DNA from 4 places in the Pseudobacter sp. genome. Region 2 is predicted to be linked to each of the others. Evidence: riboswitches for the same ligand, from Rfam matches in the RefSeq annotation. Region 2 holds a riboswitch; each other region holds the start of a gene.
What was found. A riboswitch is a leader RNA that binds a small molecule or an ion and turns the genes downstream of it on or off. The one in region 2 is predicted to bind cobalamin.
Positions count from the first base shown of each region.

Region 1: linked by a shared signal. The riboswitch ahead of ACTHMC_RS16475 (ribonucleoside-diphosphate reductase small subunit) and the one ahead of ACTHMC_RS06780 (acyl-CoA thioesterase) in region 2 are both predicted to bind cobalamin.
Region 3: linked by a shared signal. The riboswitch ahead of ACTHMC_RS22205 (TonB-dependent receptor) and the one ahead of ACTHMC_RS06780 (acyl-CoA thioesterase) in region 2 are both predicted to bind cobalamin.
Region 4: linked by a shared signal. The riboswitch ahead of metE (5-methyltetrahydropteroyltriglutamate--homocysteine S-methyltransferase) and the one ahead of ACTHMC_RS06780 (acyl-CoA thioesterase) in region 2 are both predicted to bind cobalamin.

Region 1 is NZ_JBQCGW010000191.1:85-5,587, forward strand. Features, by position in the region: partial or broken gene ACTHMC_RS16470 (ribonucleotide reductase N-terminal alpha domain-containing protein) at 1-1,065, opposite strand, end outside; gene ACTHMC_RS16475 (ribonucleoside-diphosphate reductase small subunit) at 1,113-2,087, opposite strand; cobalamin riboswitch at 2,222-2,425, opposite strand; gene ppsA (phosphoenolpyruvate synthase) at 2,694-5,126, shown strand; gene ACTHMC_RS16485 (hypothetical protein) at 5,244-5,503, opposite strand, start outside.
Region 2 is NZ_JBQCGW010000078.1:1,228-6,730, forward strand. Features, by position in the region: gene ACTHMC_RS06765 (DMT family transporter) at 1-281, shown strand, start outside; gene ACTHMC_RS06770 (hypothetical protein) at 286-657, shown strand; gene ACTHMC_RS06775 (GNAT family N-acetyltransferase) at 779-1,345, shown strand; gene ACTHMC_RS06780 (acyl-CoA thioesterase) at 1,368-1,754, opposite strand; cobalamin riboswitch at 1,776-1,914, opposite strand; gene ACTHMC_RS06785 (DUF5050 domain-containing protein) at 2,078-3,022, shown strand; gene ACTHMC_RS06790 (hypothetical protein) at 3,094-3,720, opposite strand; gene ACTHMC_RS06795 (glycoside hydrolase family 16 protein) at 3,784-4,584, opposite strand; partial or broken gene ACTHMC_RS06800 (RagB/SusD family nutrient uptake outer membrane protein) at 4,705-5,503, opposite strand, start outside.
Region 3 is NZ_JBQCGW010000255.1:3,071-8,573, forward strand. Features, by position in the region: gene ACTHMC_RS22195 (tetratricopeptide repeat protein) at 1-1,018, shown strand, start outside; gene ACTHMC_RS22200 (hypothetical protein) at 1,132-1,662, shown strand; cobalamin riboswitch at 1,740-1,947, shown strand; gene ACTHMC_RS22205 (TonB-dependent receptor) at 2,052-4,121, shown strand; gene ACTHMC_RS22210 (YncE family protein) at 4,202-5,275, shown strand; gene ACTHMC_RS22215 (PKD-like domain-containing protein) at 5,320-5,503, shown strand, end outside.
Region 4 is NZ_JBQCGW010000147.1:425-5,927, reverse strand. Features, by position in the region: gene ACTHMC_RS12605 (ribonucleotide-diphosphate reductase subunit beta) at 1-361, shown strand, start outside; gene ACTHMC_RS12600 (ribonucleoside-diphosphate reductase subunit alpha) at 405-2,120, shown strand; cobalamin riboswitch at 2,228-2,423, shown strand; gene metE (5-methyltetrahydropteroyltriglutamate--homocysteine S-methyltransferase) at 2,601-4,919, shown strand; gene ACTHMC_RS12590 (DUF4919 domain-containing protein) at 5,162-5,503, shown strand, end outside.

The DNA of each region.
Region 1 (5,503 bases), on a different contig from region 2:
TTCGTGCGGGCAGAAAAGGCTCCAGTCTCCGTTCTCTTCCACACGTTTCATGAAGAGATCCGGGATCCAGAGGGCGTAGAAGAGGTCGCGTGCGCGGAGCTCTTCCTTACCGTGGTTCTTGCGGAGGTCCAGGAATTCGAATACATCTGCATGCCAGGGTTCCAGGTAAATGGCGAAAGCGCCTTTGCGTTTGCCGCCGCCCTGGTCAACGTAGCGGGCAGTATCGTTGTACACGCGGAGCATGGGAATGATACCGTTGCTGGTGCCGTTGGTGCCTCCGATATAGGAGCCGGTGGCGCGGATGCCGTGGATAGAAAGACCGATACCGCCTGCGCTCTGGGAGATCTTGGCAGTTTGTTTCAGGGTGTCGTAGATGCCGTCGATGCTATCGTCCTTCATAGTGAGGAGGAAGCAGGAGCTCATCTGTGGTTTGGGGGTACCTGCATTGAAGAGGGTGGGCGTGGCATGTGTGAACCAGCGCTCGCTCATCATATGGTAGGTTTTGATAGCGGCTTCGATATCCTGTTTGTGGATGCCGATGGCTACGCGCATGTACATATGCTGCGGTCGTTCTGCTACTTTGCCGTCAACCTTGAGGAGGTAGGATTTCTCCAGGGTCTTGAAGCCGAAGTAGTCGAATGCATAATCGCGGTCGTAGATAATGGTGGAGTCGAGCAGCTCATGATTCTGCCGGATCACTTCCCATACATCGTCTGCAAGGAGAGGAGCGGCTTTGCCGGCTTTGGCGTCCCTGCATTCGTAGAGGAGCTTCATGGTTTCAGAGAAGCTCTTGATGGTATTTTTGTGCAGGTTGCTGATGGCGATGCGGCTGGCGAGCAGTGCATAATCAGGGTGCTTCACGGTGAGTGAAGCGGCAGTTTCTGCAGCGAGGTTGTCAAGTTCGGTGGTGGTAACGCCATCGTAGAGCCCTTCGATCACTTTCTTTGCCACGTCGATGGAGTTCACGAAGCGCCTGTCCAGACCATAGCAGAGTTTTTCAACGCGTGCTGTGATCTTGTCGAATTTGACAGATTCTTTTTTTCCGTTTCTTTTAACTACAAACATGATGCTGAATATTAATGGTGGTAGTAAGTATTAGTAATAATGGGTGCTTAGAAATCTTCTTCAAGCGTGAAGGTGTTGGCATCTTTTCCGCCGCCCATGACACCTGACTTCTGGTAATCGCCCACGCGTTTTTCGAAGAAGTTTGTTTTCCCTTCGAGGGAGATCATTTCCATGAAGTCGAAGGGGTTGGCGGTGTTGAACATCTTTTCACATCCCAGTTCCTGGAGCCAGCGGTCTGCAACGAATTCGATGTATTGCTGCATCAGTTTGGCGTTCATGCCGATGAGGTCAACGGGCAGAGCTTCAGTGATGAATTCTTTTTCGATGCGTACGGCGTCTCCGATGATCTTGTACACTTCTTCTTTAGGCAGCTGATTGCTGAGCATGCTGTAAAGAAGACAGGCGAATTCGCAATGGAGGCCTTCATCGCGGCTGATGAGCTCGTTGGAGAAGGTGAGGCCTGGCATGAGGCCGCGTTTCTTCATCCAGAAGATGGAGCAGAAGGAGCCGGAGAAGAAGATGCCTTCAACGGCAGCGAATGCCACCAGTCTTTCAGCGAAGGAGCCGTTCTCGATCCAGCGGAGAGCCCATTCGGCTTTCTTTTTCACTGCGGGAACAGTATCGATAGCATGGAAAAGGTGATATTTTTCCTGCGGGTCTTTGATATAAGTGTCGATGAGGAGGGCATAGGTCTCAGAATGGATATTTTCCATCATGATCTGGAAACCGTAAAAGCAGCGTGCTTCGGGCAGTTGCACTTCAGACATGAAGTTAACGGCCAGGTTTTCGTTTACAATGCCGTCGCTGGCTGCGAAGAATGCAAGTACATGTGAAATGAAATGGCGTTCGCCATCGTTCAGGGAAGCCCAGTCTTTCAGGTCTCCGCTCAGGTCAATCTCTTCGGCTGTCCAGAAACTGGCTTCATGCTTCTTGTACATTTCCCAAACTCTGGGATAGTTGATGGGAAGGATCACAAAGCGGTCTTTGTTTTCCTGTAAAAGAATCTCGTTTTCGTGTTGCATACTATCGCTTTTTAATTCACATTTAATGATCGCAGAAAAGGTAAGAGACAGCGATAATATGCCCTCTACTTCATTCCTGGAATAAAGTACAGGCACTTATCATAATTATGCATTTACCTTTAATGCGAAGGATTCAGCACAGATCATACCGGGCAGGTATCCTGACTTGTTTTTAGTCCCCATTCTGAGTGCGGGACCACCGGAGCTCCCATTGCCACAGGTGTGGTGGCGATGCCGGTGAACTTACAGTTGCGCAACAGTCCATGACTTACACATGGTTCCCCTGAATTCTCCCGGAGGCTGCGAACAGGTCCGGGAACCGGTACAAATTGCGTACAAGAGCGACTGCAAACGTAGTATCAGGGGGGGCGTTTTCCAATTTAACTTAATCACAGGATGTGTATAATTAATGGGGATTATATGGAAGTACAGGAATGATGCGGCTTGCGTCCGGCAAGTGCTTACAGCCCCTAGAATTAACCTTTGTTAACGCGTCTGCAATACACATTAAAAATATTGTTGATAAGTTCTACCGTATACAAACGTTCGTTACCTACTTTTGGATTGCCAAACAGATCCTGACATCAGACAACCATTTTTTTGAAGATGAAAACAACCAGCAACATCCTGCTATTGCATGAAGTTGGCATTCACGACATCGACACAGTCGGTGGAAAGAATGCCTCCCTGGGCGAGATGCTACAAAACCTCACCAATCTTGGTGTAAACATTCCCGGAGGTTTTGTCATCACAGTGAACGCCTACAATGAGTTCATTAAATTCAACAACCTCGATTCCACCATCCGGGCCCTGGTGAAAGAGATCGATTACAACAATGTGGAATCGCTTCGCCGCGCCGGCCTGCAGATCCGTAACCTCGTGCGTAACGCCAGGTTTCCACCGGAACTGGGTCAGCAGATCATTGAAGCCTACTACACGCTCTCTGCAAAGTATGACCAGCAAGGTACAGACGTAGCCGTGCGCTCCTCAGCCACTGCAGAAGACCTTCCCGATGCATCCTTTGCAGGACAGCAGGAAACCTATCTGAACGTACGTGGACCAGCCGCACTCATCGACGCCGTGCGTAACTGCTTCGCCTCTCTCTTTACCGACCGCGCTATCAGCTACCGCGAAACATTCAAGTACGACCACTTCCTGGTTGGCCTGTCCGTTTGCGTACAGAAGATGGTCCGCTCGGATCTCGGCAGCTCAGGCGTTGCCTTCTCACTGGATACCGAAAGCGGCTTCAAAGACGTGATCGTGATCAACGGCTCCTACGGCCTCGGTGAAATGGTAGTACAGGGAAGCGTATCACCCGACGAATTCCTCGTATTCAAGCCCACACTCGAAAAAGGATACAAATCCATTATCGAGAAAAAGCTCGGCATTAAAGACCAGAAAATGGTGTACGGTGATGACCCCGATGAACGTGTGCGCATCATCCCTACCGAAAGATCAGCACAGTACCGTTTCTGCCTCTCCGACGAGAATATCCTTAAACTCGCAGGTTGGGTGGCCATCATCGAACAGTACTACAGCAAGATCAAGAATTACTGGTGCCCTATGGACGTGGAATGGGCGCTGGACGGCCTCTCACAGGAACTCTTCATTGTGCAGGCACGCCCGGAAACCATCCATTCCCGCAAAAAGCACAATACCATCACTGAATATGTGATGAAGAACAAACCCGGGGACATTAAACCCATCGTAAAGGGAATTGCCGTAGGCGATAAGATCGGCGCCGGCAAGGTAAGCATCATGTTCTCCCTCGACAAACGCGTTGAAGAAGGACATGAGTTCAAAGAAGGCGATGTACTGGTTACCGACATGACCGATCCCGACTGGGAGCCGATCATGAAGAAAGCCTCCGCCATCGTTACCAATAAAGGAGGCAGGACATGTCACGCCGCTATCGTTGCGCGCGAAATGGGCGTCCCCGCTATCGTTGGTTGCGGCAACGCTACCGATATCCTCCAGGAAGGTCAGGAGATCACTATCTCCTGCGCCGAAGGCGATGAGGGTTTTGTATACAACGGTAAAATGGATTACGAAGTAACGGAAACCTCCCTCGATGATCTGCCGCAAACAGATACAGCACTCATGCTGAACGTGGCTTCACCGGCACTGGCATTCCGCTTCTCGCATATCCCTAACCGTGGTGTTGGCCTGGCTCGTGAAGAGTTCATCATCAACAATTATATCGGCGTTCACCCGCTGGCACTGATGCAGCACCGTGATCTGAACGATCCGGAACTCACCCGCAGCATCGAAAAGCTGATCAAAGGATATCAGAACGAAGAAGAATTCTTCATCCGCAAACTTTCATACGGCATCGCCAAGATCGCTTCGGCTTTCTACCCGAACAAGGTGATCGTTCGTTTCTCCGACTTCAAGAGCAACGAATATTTCAACCTGCTCGGTGGCAAACATTTCGAGCCACATGAAGAGAATCCGATGATCGGATGGCGCGGCGCCTCCCGCTATTACTCTGATGCCTATAAACCCGCATTCGGACTGGAATGTAAAGCTATCCAGCGCGTACGCGAAGAAATGGGCCTCTCCAATGTAGTAGTGATGATCCCTTTCTGCAGAACCGTATCGGAGCTGCTGAAAGTGAAAGAAACTATGAAGGAATTCGGATTGGTACAGGGTAAAGACGGTCTCGAGATCTACCTCATGGCCGAGCTGCCTTCCAATATCCTGATGGCGCGCGAATTCGCCGAGCATATCGACGGATTCTCCATCGGTTCCAACGACCTCACCCAGCTCACCCTGGGGCTCGATCGTGATTCCGCACTCGTGGCACATCTCTACGATGAACGCAACGACGCTGTGAAAAGAATGATCAGCATGCTCATCGACACCGCCAAAGAATGCAAGGTGAAAGTAGGCATCTGTGGTCAGGGACCTTCCGATTTCCCGGACTTTGCACAATTCCTGGTGGAAAAGGGGATCGACAGTATCTCCGTAACACCGGACTCCGTGATCAAAACAATCAAAGCCATCAGCGCTATTGAATCAACAGCTGCTGTGGTTTAATAATACGGATCCGCAAAAAAAGAAGCAGGGGCTCACCACAAAAGGTGAGCCCCTGTTTTATTTCGCAGTGCCCAGTCGCCCGCGTCCCCGCGAGTGACGGCAGCACACCAACATTCATCAATCATACTTTCTTCCCTTCGAGTACAAAAACTCCCGGAAAGAAAACCGGAAACTCAACTGCACAAAGGTTTCTTTGATGAGGTTGTTGGTTACGGTACCACGCTGTCCCGCTTCCAATGCCAGCCCGTAACTCATTTTGCCACCCAGGTAACCGCCATAACTAATGGTGGCGCCAACCTCATCGATAGGAGTATTGTTCACACGCAGGTAGCTCCTGTTGAAATAGCCGCCTACCTGCACATAGCTTTTTTCAAATT
Region 2 (5,503 bases):
AAGCCATTCCTGTTATCACTACCAACGGATGGATGGCCATCCTCTATCTCGGTATATTAAGCTCCGCCATTTGTTATATCCTGTATAATCAGGCACTCAAAACGCTGACAGCTGCGCAAGCCGGCAATTTCCTGAATCTGGATCCTGTGATCGGATCGGCCATTGCACTTATCTTTCTGAAAGAACATTTCAGTGGTCTCCAGTATGTGGGAGGCGCGCTGGTTTTACTGGGCGTATGGCTCAGTTCAGCCTCACCCAAAGAAGAAACAGTTAAACAATAATATAATGAAACCAGTATTCCAGGGCGGTATAAATATCGCCATCAAGATACCCAAACAGAAATATGAAGCCACAGTGGCCTTTTATAAGGAAACACTCGGATTGGAAGTAACGGAGAAGCCCATCACCAATCCTACCGTGAGCCGCACACATGAAGTGAAATTCGGTCCGAATATCATATGGCTCGACTGTGTTGACAATTACACCCATTCTGAAACCTGGCTGGAACTGAAAACCACCGATGTGCCTGTTGCAACGGAATATCTCGCCTCCCGGGGAACATATACCTGTGATGAGCTGGAAGAGATCCCGAAAGACATGCACTGGATCACAGACCCCGCCGGATCGGTCTTTATTCTATCCAAATCAGGTGTTTGATTTCCTGCAAAACTTGACTTTTGTTAGCTAATCGGCGCTATTATTGATGTGAGCTATTCTTCTTTCAACAAATCTATATCTTCATGACCTGTTGAAACAATGCTCACCTCAACCAGCGGACATGATCAAAGCGGAGAAGAAGGACAAACAGAAGGTAACGGATATACTAACAGATTCATTCTTCGATAACAGGAGCGTGAATTATGTGATACCTCAGGACCAGCGCAAGAGAGAGAAGATCGAAAAGCTGATGGCCTACTCATTTGATGTGTGCCATGCTTTTGGTGAAGTGTATCTCTCCGACTGCCGGCGTGCCTGTGCCCTGGTATTATATCCTGAAAAGAAGCGCACCACCCTTCAAAGCATCTGGTGGGACCTGCAACTCGCGGCTACCGTATTTGGTCTGACTAGGACCTTCAGGGTATTGAACCGTGAACAACTCATCCGGAAACACCATCCTTCCTTTCCATTCTTTTACCTTTGGTTCATTGGCGTGGAGCGCAACAACCAGCATGCAGGCATTGGCAGGCAACTGATGCAGGAACTGCTGCAACTCAGCCAACAACAGCAAAAGCCCGTTTACCTGGAAACCTCCACCCCGGAGAATGTACCCTGGTACCAGCAATTCGGGTTTGAAGTATACGCAGAAGAATCACTTAGCTACAAACTATATTTCCTTCGGAAATAATGTAATTATGCAGGCTGCCTGATCACCCTTCGATCTTCACAGGCCGTTTGGCATCGTCGATGGCCACCAGTGTGAAAGTTCCCGTGATGGCTTTATCGCGCTGCTCTGAATACATTTCCTCGATGTAAATATCCACCTGTACTTTCAGACTTGTATTTCCAACATGCACGATCTTTCCGATCAGTTCCACAATAGTGCCGCCTGGAATGGCTTTCTTGAAATCGATCTTGTCTGAAGAAACGGTTACCACTTTCTTCCTGCTGAACCGGGTGGCTGCAATGAATGCTACTTCATCCATCAGGTACATGGCAGTGCCGCCGAAGAGTGTATCGTAATGATTGGTGCTGTCAGGAAACACGGCTTTGAATATGCGCGTTTCCGCATTGGCGATCTTTTGTTCGCGTGTCATATGTAATAGCTTTAAACTGCGAAAGCATTCTGTAATCAGGCAAGTATCTGGCTCTCCTTATCGGTTAAGGATCACAGTTGCGCAACAGCCCGTGGATCTCACACGGTTCCTTATTAATGATCAACCAGAAGGTTGATCAACCTGAAACATTTGAAAAATGATAAAGAACAACGGTGCGAAGGTATTGAATTAATTGATGATGCTTTTGTTTTTCAGTGTTGACAACGTTGAAAAACATTGGTGGGGAATGGGGAATTCAGCTGCACTTGCAACGCTTGTCGTTTTGAGATTGTCAAGCCCATAAACCGACAAAACTTATTGTTATGCGCTTGCTACTATTCTGCACCCTTGCAGCTACTGCCCTATTCTCTTTCAGCTGCAGCAAAAAAAACAAAGAAGAGAAACTCTGTGGCGGAGCTTATGGCGAAACCCCGAGAATCCCGCTGCAGCCTTATGTGAATCCTCAGTGGGACCCTACGGGCAACCTGGTTGCCTTCAATCATATTCCTGTGAGTGAGTTAATGGACAATCCCTGCGGCCTTCCGTTTTTCGGAGGTAAGGGCGATTCGGCCGGGCTCTATCTCATCAAAAAAGACGGCACTGGTTTAACCAGGGTAACGGACAGGCCTTTGGAGAATCCGCAATGGTCGCCTGATGGCAAATGGCTGGCCTATAACCGGTCCGGCGAGATTCATCTTATTCCATTCAATGGTACCGCTTTTGATACAGCGGCAAAAGTGAAGATCACACCAACAGGACAGAATGCTACCTATGCCTGGTCGCCCGGCAGCGATTCTCTCTATTATCTCAATACCGCCAGTGTAAGCGCGAACTCCCAGGGGAAGTTCTATCGTGTAGCAGTTGACGGCACAGGCAACACTGTTGTGGGAGAAGGTGCGTACTATTTCTGCATTACTGACGACCGTATTTATTTCACGCAGGTCCGCGATATCTTTTCCACTAAAAAAGATGGAACAGATAAGCAACAACACACTACCGGTTCTGATTACAAATACTTTCCATCCGTATACAATGGAGTGCTCTATTATACATCGAATCTGAGCAGTCTCTGGTCCGTTGCTCCGGGTGGTGCGCCCATACTGCTGGAAGAGGGGGTACGTTCTTATGCTATTTCAGCAACCGGAGAGATCGTTTATGGAAAATTCCTGGCTAATACAGATGAAGCCAATCCGCAGAATGGCACGTTGTGGATGATGAATGCAGATGGGAGTAATAAGCGGCAGCTGACGTTTAATCATCATAAATAATGGCATTAGCAATACAAACTAAAAAGGACCTTTCGAGGTCCTTTTTAGTTTGTATTGCTATGGATAACATTTTATTTTCCTTCCTTTTCCAGTTTATCGATCCTTTTCAGGAGATCCTGCACAACCTGTTTCAGTTCCGCAACTTCCTGTCTGGTGGAATCCACCTGCTTATTTTGTGCGATGGCATGCAAAGTGAGCTCTTCTATTTTCTTTAAAAGAAGTGCCTGGTTGGCACTCAGTTCAATACCGTTCAATTCCACTTCTGCGGCAGCAGGTACTTCCGGAAGATGACCATGTTGACGGATATACTTTTCAACTTCCGGTAAAGGCATAAGTCCGTATCCTTTATTAAAAACATAGTCGGGCCATCCTGTTACAGTAACTTTTACTTTTCGGGTTACAATATCACCGTTAACGGAGAGCCTGCACTGTTGTGCTGTTTTGCCCATGGTAATATTTCCGTCGCTGCCTATGAGCATGCGTTCCTCGTTATTTGTAATGATCTGCAGTGCGTAATTATCCGTTGAACCTATCTTTTTTACAGCACCGGCACTATTCCCATCCAACGACCATCCACCTGTAACTCCGGCAACTGTTTGCCAGGTAGCGTTTCCGCCGGCATCAAGCTGAATTATTAAAGGATGGAATTTCAACTGTGAAGAATACCGGTATAAACGTACCGGTTTCCAATATTCCAAAAAATCAAAAATCCCGGCTCCATGAAGCGCCGGGATTTCTATCGATACATTGGCATTTTCCTATCACTGGTACACTCTCACATAATCCACTTCCATCGTCTGTGGCCAGATCGACTCATCAACGCCCATTTTTCCACCCCAGTTGCCGCCTACAGCAATATTCAGCAACAAATGGAAAGGCTGATCGAAGGGCCATTCTTTAAATGTCTTTTTCTCATTTTTAAACGAGAAATACTGTTCCTGGTCTACAAAGATTTTTATTTCGTTTTCATTCCATTCAAGTACATATACGTGAAAGGCATCTGACAGGTCATTGCGGTAGATGCTTTTGCCTTTCTGGGTTCCTATCACATGGTTGTATGCCTTGGTATGTACAGTTCCGAAAACGGAATCCGGCATATACCCTACATTCTCCATGATATCGATCTCACCGCTTTCAGGCCAGCCGCCATACTTCCAACCGGTAGACAGCATCCAGATGGCAGGCCATACGCCACGCCCTTTGGGCAGCTTGGCTTTTATCTCGAAACGTCCATACTTCCAGTCGCCTTTGTTTTTACTCACCAGCCTGGCGGAGGTATAATCCATATTTTCAAATTTCTCTTTGATCGCTGTGATGCTCAACACCCCGTTTTTTACGGACGCGTTTGCCAGTCTTTTTTCTGTGTAGTACTGTTTTTCATTATTTCCCCAGCCAGAGCCACCAACATCGTATCCCCATTTGGTGGCATCGGGTAATCCGGTGTAATCGAACTCATCGCTCCATACCAGTTTGGGTGTTTTGCTGGTGTCATCTTTCTGTGCTTTCATGCATAAGCAAAAAGACACTGCCACCGTTGTAAGAAGTATTGCAATCTTTTTCACATGTAAAATTTTAGTGGTGAACAATGAGACGAGGTCAAAAAAAATCCTGGCTTTACCGTTGCTGCAAAAATGCAGCAACGGTAAAGCCAGGGAGAACATGCATACTAATTAGAAAGATCTTTATTGGTAACCGGGGTTTTGATGCCCTTTCATTGCGGGATTCCGTCCGATAGCATTTAACGGAATTGGCAACAGGTAATTTTTGTTCTTGTCGAATGTCCATTGAGGAGCACCGGAAGGGATGGCATTGATCCTTTCATAAGTATAAGATCCCGGTGTGCCGGTTATTTTCATACCATGCATTACCTTATTGAGATTTACTTCAGCTATCTCCCAACGGATCAGATCGAAATAACGTTTACCCTCAAATGCCAGTTCAACTCTTCTTTCCCTGCGGATCAGCTCACGCATTTCTGCCTGTGTGGCTCCGGGGTATACCTGGGTAAAAGTCGGGATCTTAGCTCTTGTTCTGATCTCGTCCAATGCAGCGTATACAGTTCCATCGGGCCCTACTGCTTCATTCTGTGCTTCGGCATAATTGAGCAATACTTCTGCATACCTGAAGAAATAGTAGTTCTGGGAACTGGCGCCGCCCTGGAAAATATTAACGGTAGTGTCCATGCGCTTTTTAGTACAGTATCCTGTATTGGTATTATCGGTTGCGTCAGCCAGGTCAATGGCATTGTTTCCTGATCCTACAGCGCTTAAGAAGGGTACGCCGTTAAAGGTGTTGCCATTATACAGGATGGATTGTTTGAAGCGGGGTTCCCTGTTGGCATATGGATTGTCCTCGTCATAGCCTGAACCGGGATCAGTGATGGCCATACCGTTTGCCATCGCATATTGATCCACCAATTCCTGCGTAGGAGTGGAACCACCCCAGCTTAACCACTGTGCCCCCACGTTATTCGGGCCCTGA
Region 3 (5,503 bases), on a different contig from region 2:
GGATGCACTGTTTGCCAGGGAACTTGATCAGCAGTCATACAGCTTTCTGGATTCCACCCTGCACTATTATCCTGGTCAGAAAGATGCCAGGGAATTCATGCAGAAGATCAGCCTCAGACACGCCCCCACGATCACCGCCGACGGATTCCGCAGCACAGATAAAGGTGGCAATGAGTCATATAATTACCATGTTGGTGTGGCATTTGACATTGTTCCGAGATTGAGGATGGCAATGGATTACAGAGCCAGGCACACGCGAGACAAGCATTCGGATCAGCATGCAAGCAACGAACATTATACACTGGGATTAAGGTATCGTGTCAGTTCAAGCCTGTTGTTGAATGGGGCCCTGAACAGCAGCCAGTTGAACGGGACGGAAAATAAACATCAGTTGCTCGCAGATATTGCTGCAGAATGGAAGTTCGCACGCTGGCATACCGCAGAGCTTCGCTACAGGAGTGATGTGCAGAATTTTACTACCAGCCTCATCAACAGCAATATCACCATGAATAATTATATACTTACCTATAACCTGGTCACTCCGGTAAAGCTCGGCTTGTTTTCCCAATATTATTATACCTCTTACAGCGATCATAATAATCGCGGCCTGCTGTTTGCCTCACTCTATTATAATATTCTTACAGATCCTGTGTGGAAAGCAGGGATCAATTACAATCAGCTGCGTTTTGATGACCAGGTACCCGCAAAATATTTCAGTCCGGAACAATTCAGGAGTTATGAATTGTTCAGTGCAGTTGAAAACCTCGAGATACCGGGAAAGAAATGGCTGTACCAGGCTCTGGTGGCAGGCGGTTTTCAGAAGATCGATAAGGAATCCGGTCAGGCTATTTACCGTTTTAACGTTACACTTGGGTACAAGCCTGCCCCTGCTTTCCAGGTGCTTGCTTATTTTCTGCACAGTAACAGCGCCAGTTCAACCGTTGCAGGGTTTACTTACTCGGAAATGGGAATTAAAATAAAATACATCTTACTGCAGTGGTACAAAGGCATGAAGTAAGCTGGAAGAACTGGCTGTTGTCGTTTCCCGGATAAGGTCATTATTTTACCGTTCAAACGAACAGACTTGCCAGATGAAATATAAACCGCTATGTTGTTGTACAAATATTCACCATGAAGCGCTGTACATTTATCCTGGCACTTATTATCTCATTTACTGTTGTCAAATCTCAGGCACAGCCGAAATTCCCCGGAAACTTTATCGGCCACTGGTACGGCAAACTCAACTGGTATTCTTACGGCGCTGCCAATCCGCGTATTGTTGATATGGAATTGCATATCCAACCTTCCAGAGATAGCATCGATCAATACATCTGGCATATCATTTACGGCAAGCCTTCTGAAGACAGCCGGCCATATTTATTGAAAGCAATTGACACTGCAAAGGGTCATTGGGTGATAGATGAAGTGAATGGCATCAGGCTTGACCAGTACTGGAAAGGAGGCAAGCTTGCAGGAGCTTTTACTGTAAGTGGTAATACTATTGTCAACAGCTACTGGATGGAAAATGACGAACTACACCTGGAATTTTTCTCCTATCCTGTAAAAGCAATAACAACCAGCGGTAATGGAACGGAGGAGTCTCCGAAGGTTGACAGTTATCATATCAGGTCTTATCAACAAGCCGTTCTGAAGAAAAAATAAACAACTGACATTCATCTCTTCTTTGCCTTGTATTTTTTACACAATCCTCTTTCTCTCCGGCTTCTCACTATTTTATATTACTTTCGCGCTGCAATTGGTTTCTGGCATTCATTTCACGATGCCAGGATTAAAAGGGAATCAGGTGCGAAACCTGAGCAGACCCGCTACTGTAAGTTCTGTATAACACTTTGACAATCTACACGCCACTGTTTTTAGTGAACAAAAACGGGAAGGCCGCTCAAAGTGGGAACAAGCCAGGAGACCTGCCACTGCAGATAGATTTTAAGCTTTCGAGGATGAGGCTTGAAACAAATTCGACCATTTACCCGGTCTACGTGTTTTCGTTTTTTATCCTGTAAGCTATCCATAATCAATCAATTATTGGATATATGTCAAACGCATTAAAAACGTTGCTGATAGCGTTTTTTGCATTTTTTGGCAGGTATTCGTATGCGCAGCATTCGCGGAAAGATGCTGCTCGTATCGATACCGGCCGCATCAAAACCTTACCCGGCGTTACAGTTTCTGCAACGCCATTCAGAGAAGTGATCCCTTCTCAGAAACTCTCCGGCGAAAAACTGAAGAGCCTTAACAGCTATTCGGTAGCTGATGCCATTCGCTATTTTGCCGGCGTGCAGGTGAAAGATTATGGAGGGATCGGTGGCCTCAAAACTGTGGACATGCGCAGCATGGGCACCAATCATATGGGTGTATTCTATGATGGCATCCAGCTGGGCAACGCACAGAACGGACAAATAGATCTTGGAAAGTTTTCCATGGATAATATCGAGTCCATCTCTCTTTACAACGGGCAGAAGAGCGATATCTTTCAACCTGCCAGAGATTTCTCATCATCCGGCACCATCTATATCCGCAGCCGAAGGCCTGCTTTCGATTCTGCAAAAACCACCAATGTAAAAGCGGTCTATAAAACAGGCTCTTTTGATCTGATCAATCCTTCTTTATTACTGGAGCATAAGTTTACCGATAGTTTAGCCGCTTCCTTCAGTGGTGAATACGTGAACTCTTCCGGGCGTTATCCGTTCCGTTACAGAAGAGTGTTGAGCGGAACACGAAAGACCGCCTGGGATACAACAGCCACCAGAGAAAACGGAGACATCAATGCACAAAGACTGGAGGCGGGATTGTTTGGGAATATCACGCGCGGGTACTGGAATGTCAAGACTTATTTCTATAATTCTGAAAGAGGAATACCCGGCGCCATCGTAAACAATGTTTGGCTGCGCTCCCAAAGACAGTGGGACAGAAATTTCTTTTTACAGGGTTCCTTCCAGAAAAATATTCTCAGTGGCTACGATATCCAGGTAAACGCGAAGTATGCCAATGATTTTATGCGGTTTCTGAACCCTGATACCACGCTGCTTTATATCGATAATAAGTTCTACCAGAAAGAATGGTATGCTTCTCTTGCCAATAAATACAATCTCACACAAAAGATCAGCATCAATTTATCTACTGACTTCCAGTACAACACGCTCACTGCAAACCTGGATGGTTTTGTATTTCCCAAAAGACTCACTTCCCTGGTGGCACTTGCCGGGGCCGCAGAATTCTGGAAGGTCAAATTGCAGGCAAGTTTGCTTGCGACATTCATAAAAGAAGAAGTTTCGGCGGGTAACACGGTAACCGGTGAAGCGGCCGTTTCTGCTCCTTCAAAAAAAGAACTGACACCTGCATTCTTCGTTTCCTTTAAACCCTTTCCCAAAGCGGACTTCAACGTAAGGGCCTTTTACAAGAATATTTTCCGGATGCCCACTTTCAACGACCTGTACTACACTGATATAGGCAATATCAACCTGAATCCTGAATACACGCATCAGTATAATATCGGGTTTGCCTATCGTAAGATTTCTCCGGAGTCAGTGTTGAGGGAATGGCAGTTATCCTCTGATTTTTATTTCAACCAGGTTACAGATAAAATAGTAGCTGTACCCAAAGGCAGCGGTATGTATCGCTGGATGATGGTGAATTACGGCTACGTGGAAATCATAGGAACCGATATGGTGGCCGATATGGCTTTTGCCCTGCCTGCTGATCTCGGGCTGAATGTAAGAGTCACCTACACTTACCAGAAAGCACAGGATTTTGCGATCCGGAAAAATATTGAACTGCAAAAGATGACCTGGGGAGGACAGATCCCTTATATCCCCTGGCATAGCGGTTCAATCATTTCAAGTGTACAGTATAAATCATGGCGATTGAACTACAGCTTTATCTATGTAGGTGAGCGATATACCAATTCTGCCAACATACGAGAGAATTACGAACAGCCCTGGTACACCAGCGATCTGTCTGCATCCAAAGATCTTACATACAAAAGATTCCGTTTCCGGATTGCCGGCGAGCTCAACAACGCGCTCAACCAGGATTATGATGTGGTACAAAACTATCCCATGCCGAAACGTAATTATAAAATCATCTTATCCGTTGAACTATGAAAAAAGATCCGTTATTCTTCATAGTGCTTTTGTTGTTGGTTCTGTTGACTTGCTCTTGCAGAAAGGATATAGAAGTATTCATGAATGAAGACACTACCCTGGAGCCTCCTTCCAGCAATGGTTTTTTGGGATTCTATATGCTCAACGAAGGCAATATGGGGAGTAATAAAAGTACGCTTGATTATTTCGATTACACTACCGGCACTTTCCAGCGGAATATTTATGGAGCCAGGAATCCAACCGTTCCCAAAGAGCTGGGCGATGTAGGCAATGATATCGCAATCTATGGAAGCAAGCTCTACGCCGTGATCAATGCCAGTAATAAAGTGGAAGTGATGGATGCAGGAACGGCTAAAAGGACCGGCCAGATCCAGATCCCCAACTGCCGTTATATCAAGTTCCATGAAGGATATGCCTACGTTACTTCTTACGCAGGGCCTATTGAAGTGAATCCCAATTACACGCAGAAAGGATATGTGGCAAAAGTAGACACTACAACATTAAAAGAAGTTGCCAGATGCATAGTAGGCTTTCAGCCGGATGACCTGGAAATTTCAAATGGAAAGATCTATGTGGCCAATTCCGGAGGTTATATGGGAGCAGGCAATACAGAGAAATATGAGAAGACGGTTTCTGTAATTGACATCGCCACTTTTAAAGAAGATAAACGCATCGACGTGGCTTACAATCTCCACCACCTGCAGTCAGATAAGCGCGGCAATCTATGGGTAACCTCCCGGGGCGATTATAAGAACCTGCCTTCCAGGCTTTATTTCATAGACAAAGACCAACAGAAGGTGACTGATACGCTGCCCATTGCCGTCAGCAATTTTTACCTGGATGGCGACTCCCTCTATATCTACAGCACGGAATGGAGCTATGTCACCTATTCCAATGTGATCACTTATGGTATCGTGAATACACTTACCCGTAAGATCGTTACCCGCTCATTTATTACAGATGGCACAGACAAACAGATAGAAATCCCTTACGGAATACTGGTACACCCGGTAACTAAAGACATCTATGTTACCGATGCCGGGAACTATGTATCCCCCGGAATGCTCTATTGCTTTACCAAAGCCGGCAGAAAGAAATGGAGCGTACGTACCGGTGATATCCCCGCACACTTTACTCTTTTACCTCAACAATAAAAGCAACGCTCATTTTTAAAAAGTATAGACTGAATGTAAAACGTATGAAAAAACACATCCTTTGCAAACTGCTGGCAGTTGTTATATTATTTGCCTTCTCCTGCAGGAAAGAGCAATACCGGGCTCCGGCTATTTCCGGTGTCACGGGCGATGCCATTGTTATGAATATCGGCGATAAGATGATACTGGCGCCAACCATCACTAACCTGAAAGGCAATACCTACAGCT
Region 4 (5,503 bases), on a different contig from region 2:
TATCAATAAGATCAGGGAAGAATATCCTGAGATCTTCACACCGGATACCATCAGCCAGGTGAATGCCATTGTGAAGCAATCCATAGAAACAGAAGAGCGTATGCTCGACTGGATCTTCAATATCGGAGAAATCGACATTATCAATAAAAAGGACCTGAGCAATTTCATGAAGAAGAGGGCTGATGACAGCCTGCAGCAGATCGGGCTGCAACCCATCTTCAATATTAGCGCTAAGGAAAGCAGCACCATGCTGTGGTTTGAAGAAGAAGTTTTCTCCAATAGCCTGGACGATTTCTTTGCCAAGAGGCCTGTTGAATATACCAAATTCGACAAGAGCATTTCGGCCAACGATTTGTTTTGATCTGTTTGAAACTGTGTTATCCAACCCATTAAATCTTTTGTGAATGACAACATTATTTGAAACTGCCGTTCCTGCCGCCGAGCAATTACCTGATATTGCCGGAAAATACGAGCATGAAAAATTATGGTGGAAGAATGAGGAAAGTGAACAAATTCTGAACAGAGGTTATCTGTTGAAAGGTGAAACAGTTGAAGGCGCCATCGAGCGCATCTGTTCTGCGGCAGCGCAGCGTCTTTATAAACCGGAACTGAAGGACGCTTTCAAAGAGATGATTGAAAGAGGATGGATGAGCCTGAGCTCTCCCATCTGGGCCAATATGGGTACGGAAAGAGGACTGCCGATCTCCTGTTTCAATGTGCATGTGCCTGATAATATCGAAGGCATCACGCACAAGCTGGGTGAAGTGATCATGCAAACCAAACTCGGCGGTGGTACATCCGCTTATTTCGGTGCACTCCGCGAACGGGGCAGCGCTGTTACCGATAACGGGAAAAGCAGTGGCGCCGTTAGTTTCATGCGCCTGTTCGATACAGCTATGGATACCATCTCACAGGGGGGGGTAAGAAGAGGCGCTTTTGCCGCTTATATGGATATCGATCACGGTGATATTGAAGAGTTCCTCTCTATCAAGGATATCGGCCACCCTATCCAGAACCTGTTCAATGGCGTATGTGTGCCCGACTACTGGATGCAGGATATGATCGATGGGGATATGAAGAAAAGGGAGATCTGGGCTAAAGTACTGGAAAGCCGCCAGCAGAAAGGCCTTCCATACATCTTCTTCTCAGACAATGTGAACCGTAATAAACCACAGGTTTATAAAGATCACAACCTCACTATTCATGCAAGCAATCTCTGCTCCGAGATCATGCTGCCATCATCCATGGATGAGTCATTCATCTGCTGCCTGTCTTCCATGAACCTGGAACTGTACGACGAATGGAAAGACACCAACGCCGTGAAACTGGCCGTGTTCTTCCTGGATGCCGTATTGCAGGAATTCATCGCAAAAACCGAAGGCAACCATTACCTGGAAGCTGCCAATAAATTTGCGAAAAGACACCGTGCCCTGGGGCTGGGTGTACTGGGCTGGCACTCTTACCTGCAGAAGAATATGATCCCCTTCGAAGGCATGCGCGCCAAACAACTGACCGCATCCATTTTCAAAGACATCCAGGAAAAAGCCAACAAAGCGAGCAAGGACCTGGCATGGATCTACGGAGAGCCTGAACTGCTGAAAGGATATGGCAAACGCAATACAACCGTAATGGCCATTGCTCCTACAACCAGCTCCAGCGCTATTCTCGGACAAACATCTCCCGGTATCGAGCCGTTCAGCAGCAACTATTTCAAAGCAGGACTTTCCAAAGGAAATTTCATGCGCAAGAATAAATACCTGAAAGAACTGCTGATCAAAAAAGGAATCGATAATGAAGATACATGGCGCGGCATCATGCTGAACCATGGCAGTGTGCAGCACCTGAAAGAACTGACGCAGGATGAAAAGGACGTGTTCAAAACATTCAAGGAAATCAGTCAGCTGGAGATCATTCAGCAGGCATCTATCCGGCAGCAATATGTTGACCAGAGCCAAAGCCTGAACCTCAACATCCCTTCTGACCTTCCTGTAAGAGAAGTGAACAAGCTCCTGATCGAAGCCTGGAAGCTGGGTGTTAAAACACTTTACTATCAGCGCAGCCAGAGCGTTTCCAAAGAAATGGTGACCAACCTGGTGAGCTGCAAAAGTTGCGAAGCTTGATCAACCAGGATAGTATTTGAAAAGCGCTCCTGCAAAGGGGCGCTTTTTTTGTGTAAACAGAAATTCCGGCAAATACACTAATTTGCATCATCAAGTTCTTTCTATACATCTTATCAAACAGTATAGGTTCCCGGCCAAGCGTCGGGATTAATAGGGAATTGTGTGTAAATCACAAGCTGTCCCGCAACTGTAAGTAACACACCTGAGTTTTTACCCTCGTTGTCCACTGTTCCGCCAACACGGAATGGGAAGGACGGTAGAAACGTTACAAGCCAGGAGACCTGCCTCTATTGTATTTGACAGTGCTTTCGTGGAAAGAAGCGATTGTTGAACTGATATACCTCCATCACAGGCATCTTCATGCAGGAAGGCCTGTGCATGCGTACGCGTATACGTATCTTCCATCTTCTTCTTACATACATAGCACTCCTGTTTAGCAAAGAGCTTTTAACTGATTTATCATCTTTAAAAGCGCGTAACATGCAAACACAAAACCTCGGCTACCCGCGGATTGGCAGCCAAAGGGAACTTAAGAAAGCTGCTGAACTCTACTGGGCAGGTGAGCTGACTGCACAAAAACTGATGCAGACCGGCAGTAACATCAGGCAGCAGAACTGGCTATTACAAAAAGAAGCCGGCATCGATCTCGTTCCCTGTAACGATTTTTCTTTCTATGACCAGGTGCTCGATACCACAATGATGGTGGGCGCCATTCCTGCACGGTATCATAACCTGGTGCACGAAAAACAATTGCCGCATATCGATCTCCTGTTCGCCATGGCAAGAGGTTATCAGAAGGATGGCTATGATATCACCGCTATGGAAATGACCAAATGGTTCGATACCAATTACCATTACATTGTGCCGGAATTCACTGCCAGTCAGCAGTTCACACTCTTCAGCAATAAAGTGCTGCACGAGTTCAATGAAGCTAAACAACAAGGCATCCCTGCAAAACCTGTTTTGCTCGGACCCGTTTCTTACCTGTTGCTGGGTAAAGAAAAAGAAAGCGGTTTCCATCGTCTTGAGCTGATCAAAAATCTCTTACCTGTTTACCTGGAGATCCTTGGCAAGCTGGAAGAAGCAGGCGCGTATTATGTCCAGCTGGATGAGCCCTGCCTTTCGCTCAACCTCTCTTCCGCAGAAAGACGGGTGTTCGTGCAAACCTACAACGAGATCAGGAATAAATTCCCACAATTGCAGCTTATCCTGGCCTCATATTTCGAGTGTTACGGTGATAACCTGGCCACTGCGCTGAGCCTGCCTGTGCAGGTGTTGCATCTTGACCTGGTGCGTTGTCCCTCTCAGCTGGATGATATCCTGGCTACTGATATCGTCCGCAGCCGTACAATTTTATCACTGGGTGTGGTGGATGGAAGGAATATCTGGAAGAACGATTACGAGCAGTCACTCGCACTCATCAATAAAGCAGTAGCTAAGCTGGGAACAGACAGGGTCTGGATTGCTCCATCCTGCTCACTGTTGCATGTGCCCTGTGATCTGGACCTGGAGAAGAATGAGAAAGTGCTCACTCCCGAAATCAAACAATGGATGGCATTCGCCAAACAGAAGATCGGTGAGATCGTTACACTTAAACAATTGGCGGCAGGGGAGGTAAATGAGCGGTTACAGGAAAATATAACGGTCAACTATACTCGAAAATTATCTTCCCTGATCCATAATAACCAGGTTAAAGATAGAGTATCAGGCATCACAGATAAAGATGCAAGTCGTAACACAGCTTTCTCCTCCCGCAAATTGCTGCAGCGCGCGGCTTTGAAACTCCCAATATTCCCTACCACTACTATCGGGTCTTTTCCGCAGACCGCTGAAGTCCGCAGCTGGCGGGCCAAATTGAAGAAGGGAGAGCTCACCCAGGAGCAGTATGATACGCTTATTGCCAAAGAAACGGAAGACAGCATCCGCTGGCAGGAAGAGGCCGGCATCGATGTACTGGTGCATGGTGAGTTTGAGCGGAATGATATGGTGGAGTATTTTGGTGAGCAGTTGCAGGGATTCGTGTTCTCACAAAATGGCTGGGTGCAGAGCTACGGCAGTCGTTGTGTGAAACCTCCCATCATTTATGGAGATGTGAGCCGTCCCGCTCCGATGACAGTACGCTGGACCTCTTACGCGCAGTTGCTTACACGTAAACCTGTGAAAGGTATGCTGACCGGACCTGTTACCATTCTGCAATGGAGCTTCGTTCGTAATGATCAGCCACGCAGTGAAACCTGCACTCAGATTGCGTTAGCCATCAGGGATGAAGTGGCCGATCTGGAAAGCTCCGGTATCCGCGTGATACAGATCGATGAACCGGCGATCCGGGAAGGACTTCCGCTCCGCAAAGAGAACTGGGAAGCGTACCTCAACTGGGCAGTTCGCGCATTCCGCATTGCTGCAAGCGGCGTGAATGATGCCACACAGATCCATACGCATATGTGTTACTCGGAATTCAATGATATCATCGGACAGATCGCGGATATGGATGCGGATGTGATCACCATAGAATGCAGCCGCTCCCAAATGGAACTGCTGGATGCATTCGCTGAATTCAAGTATCCTAATGAGATAGGGCCTGGTGTGTATGATATCCATTCGCCACGTGTTCCTTCAAAAGAAGAAATGGTGCAGCTGATGGAAAAAGCCAAAGCGGTGATCCCTGCGGATCAGCTCTGGGTGAACCCTGATTGCGGGTTGAAAACGAGAGGCTGGAGTGAAACCAGGGCAGCCTTGCAGGCCATGGTGGATGCGGCGAGGGAGTTGAGGAATGAAGTGGCTGTTAAAGTAGCCGAATAAATATGTCGGGGAGTACCCAGTCACTCGCGTCCCCGCGAGTGACTTCTATTTGCTCGCCTCCGGCGGGCACCGTGTCGCCGGAGGCGACGGAATATCCGTCACTCGCGGGTATGTGAGCGACTGGGCTCTCCGATTTTCCAGAACCTTTTAAAAAGCCTTACTATTTACGGGTTGAGTATTTTTTTCCGCCAAAATGATGTAATATAGCTGCACCAGCCCCTCAAAAACATACATCCCGGAAAATGAAAACATCCATTGTTCTCGTTCTGACCTTCCTGAGCCTTTCCTGTTTATCTTTTGCTCAATCTGTTTCCGTTCCTGATCACAAGGACAAATATGCTGATTTTGTCAAACAACTTGAATCCGGCAATACCAATATCAATTTTCGTGAATTCAGGGAAAGTCTGATTGACAGTAAACAATTCCAGGTAGCGGGCAAGGCAGGTGAGAAACTGACCAGGCTGGATAAGGAAATGAAAACCCTGATGGGCAAAGAAGATTATGAAGGCGTGATAAAAACCACCGGTGAGATCCTCAGTATCGACTATACCATTTTGATGGCCCATGCATTAAGGTCAAGGGCA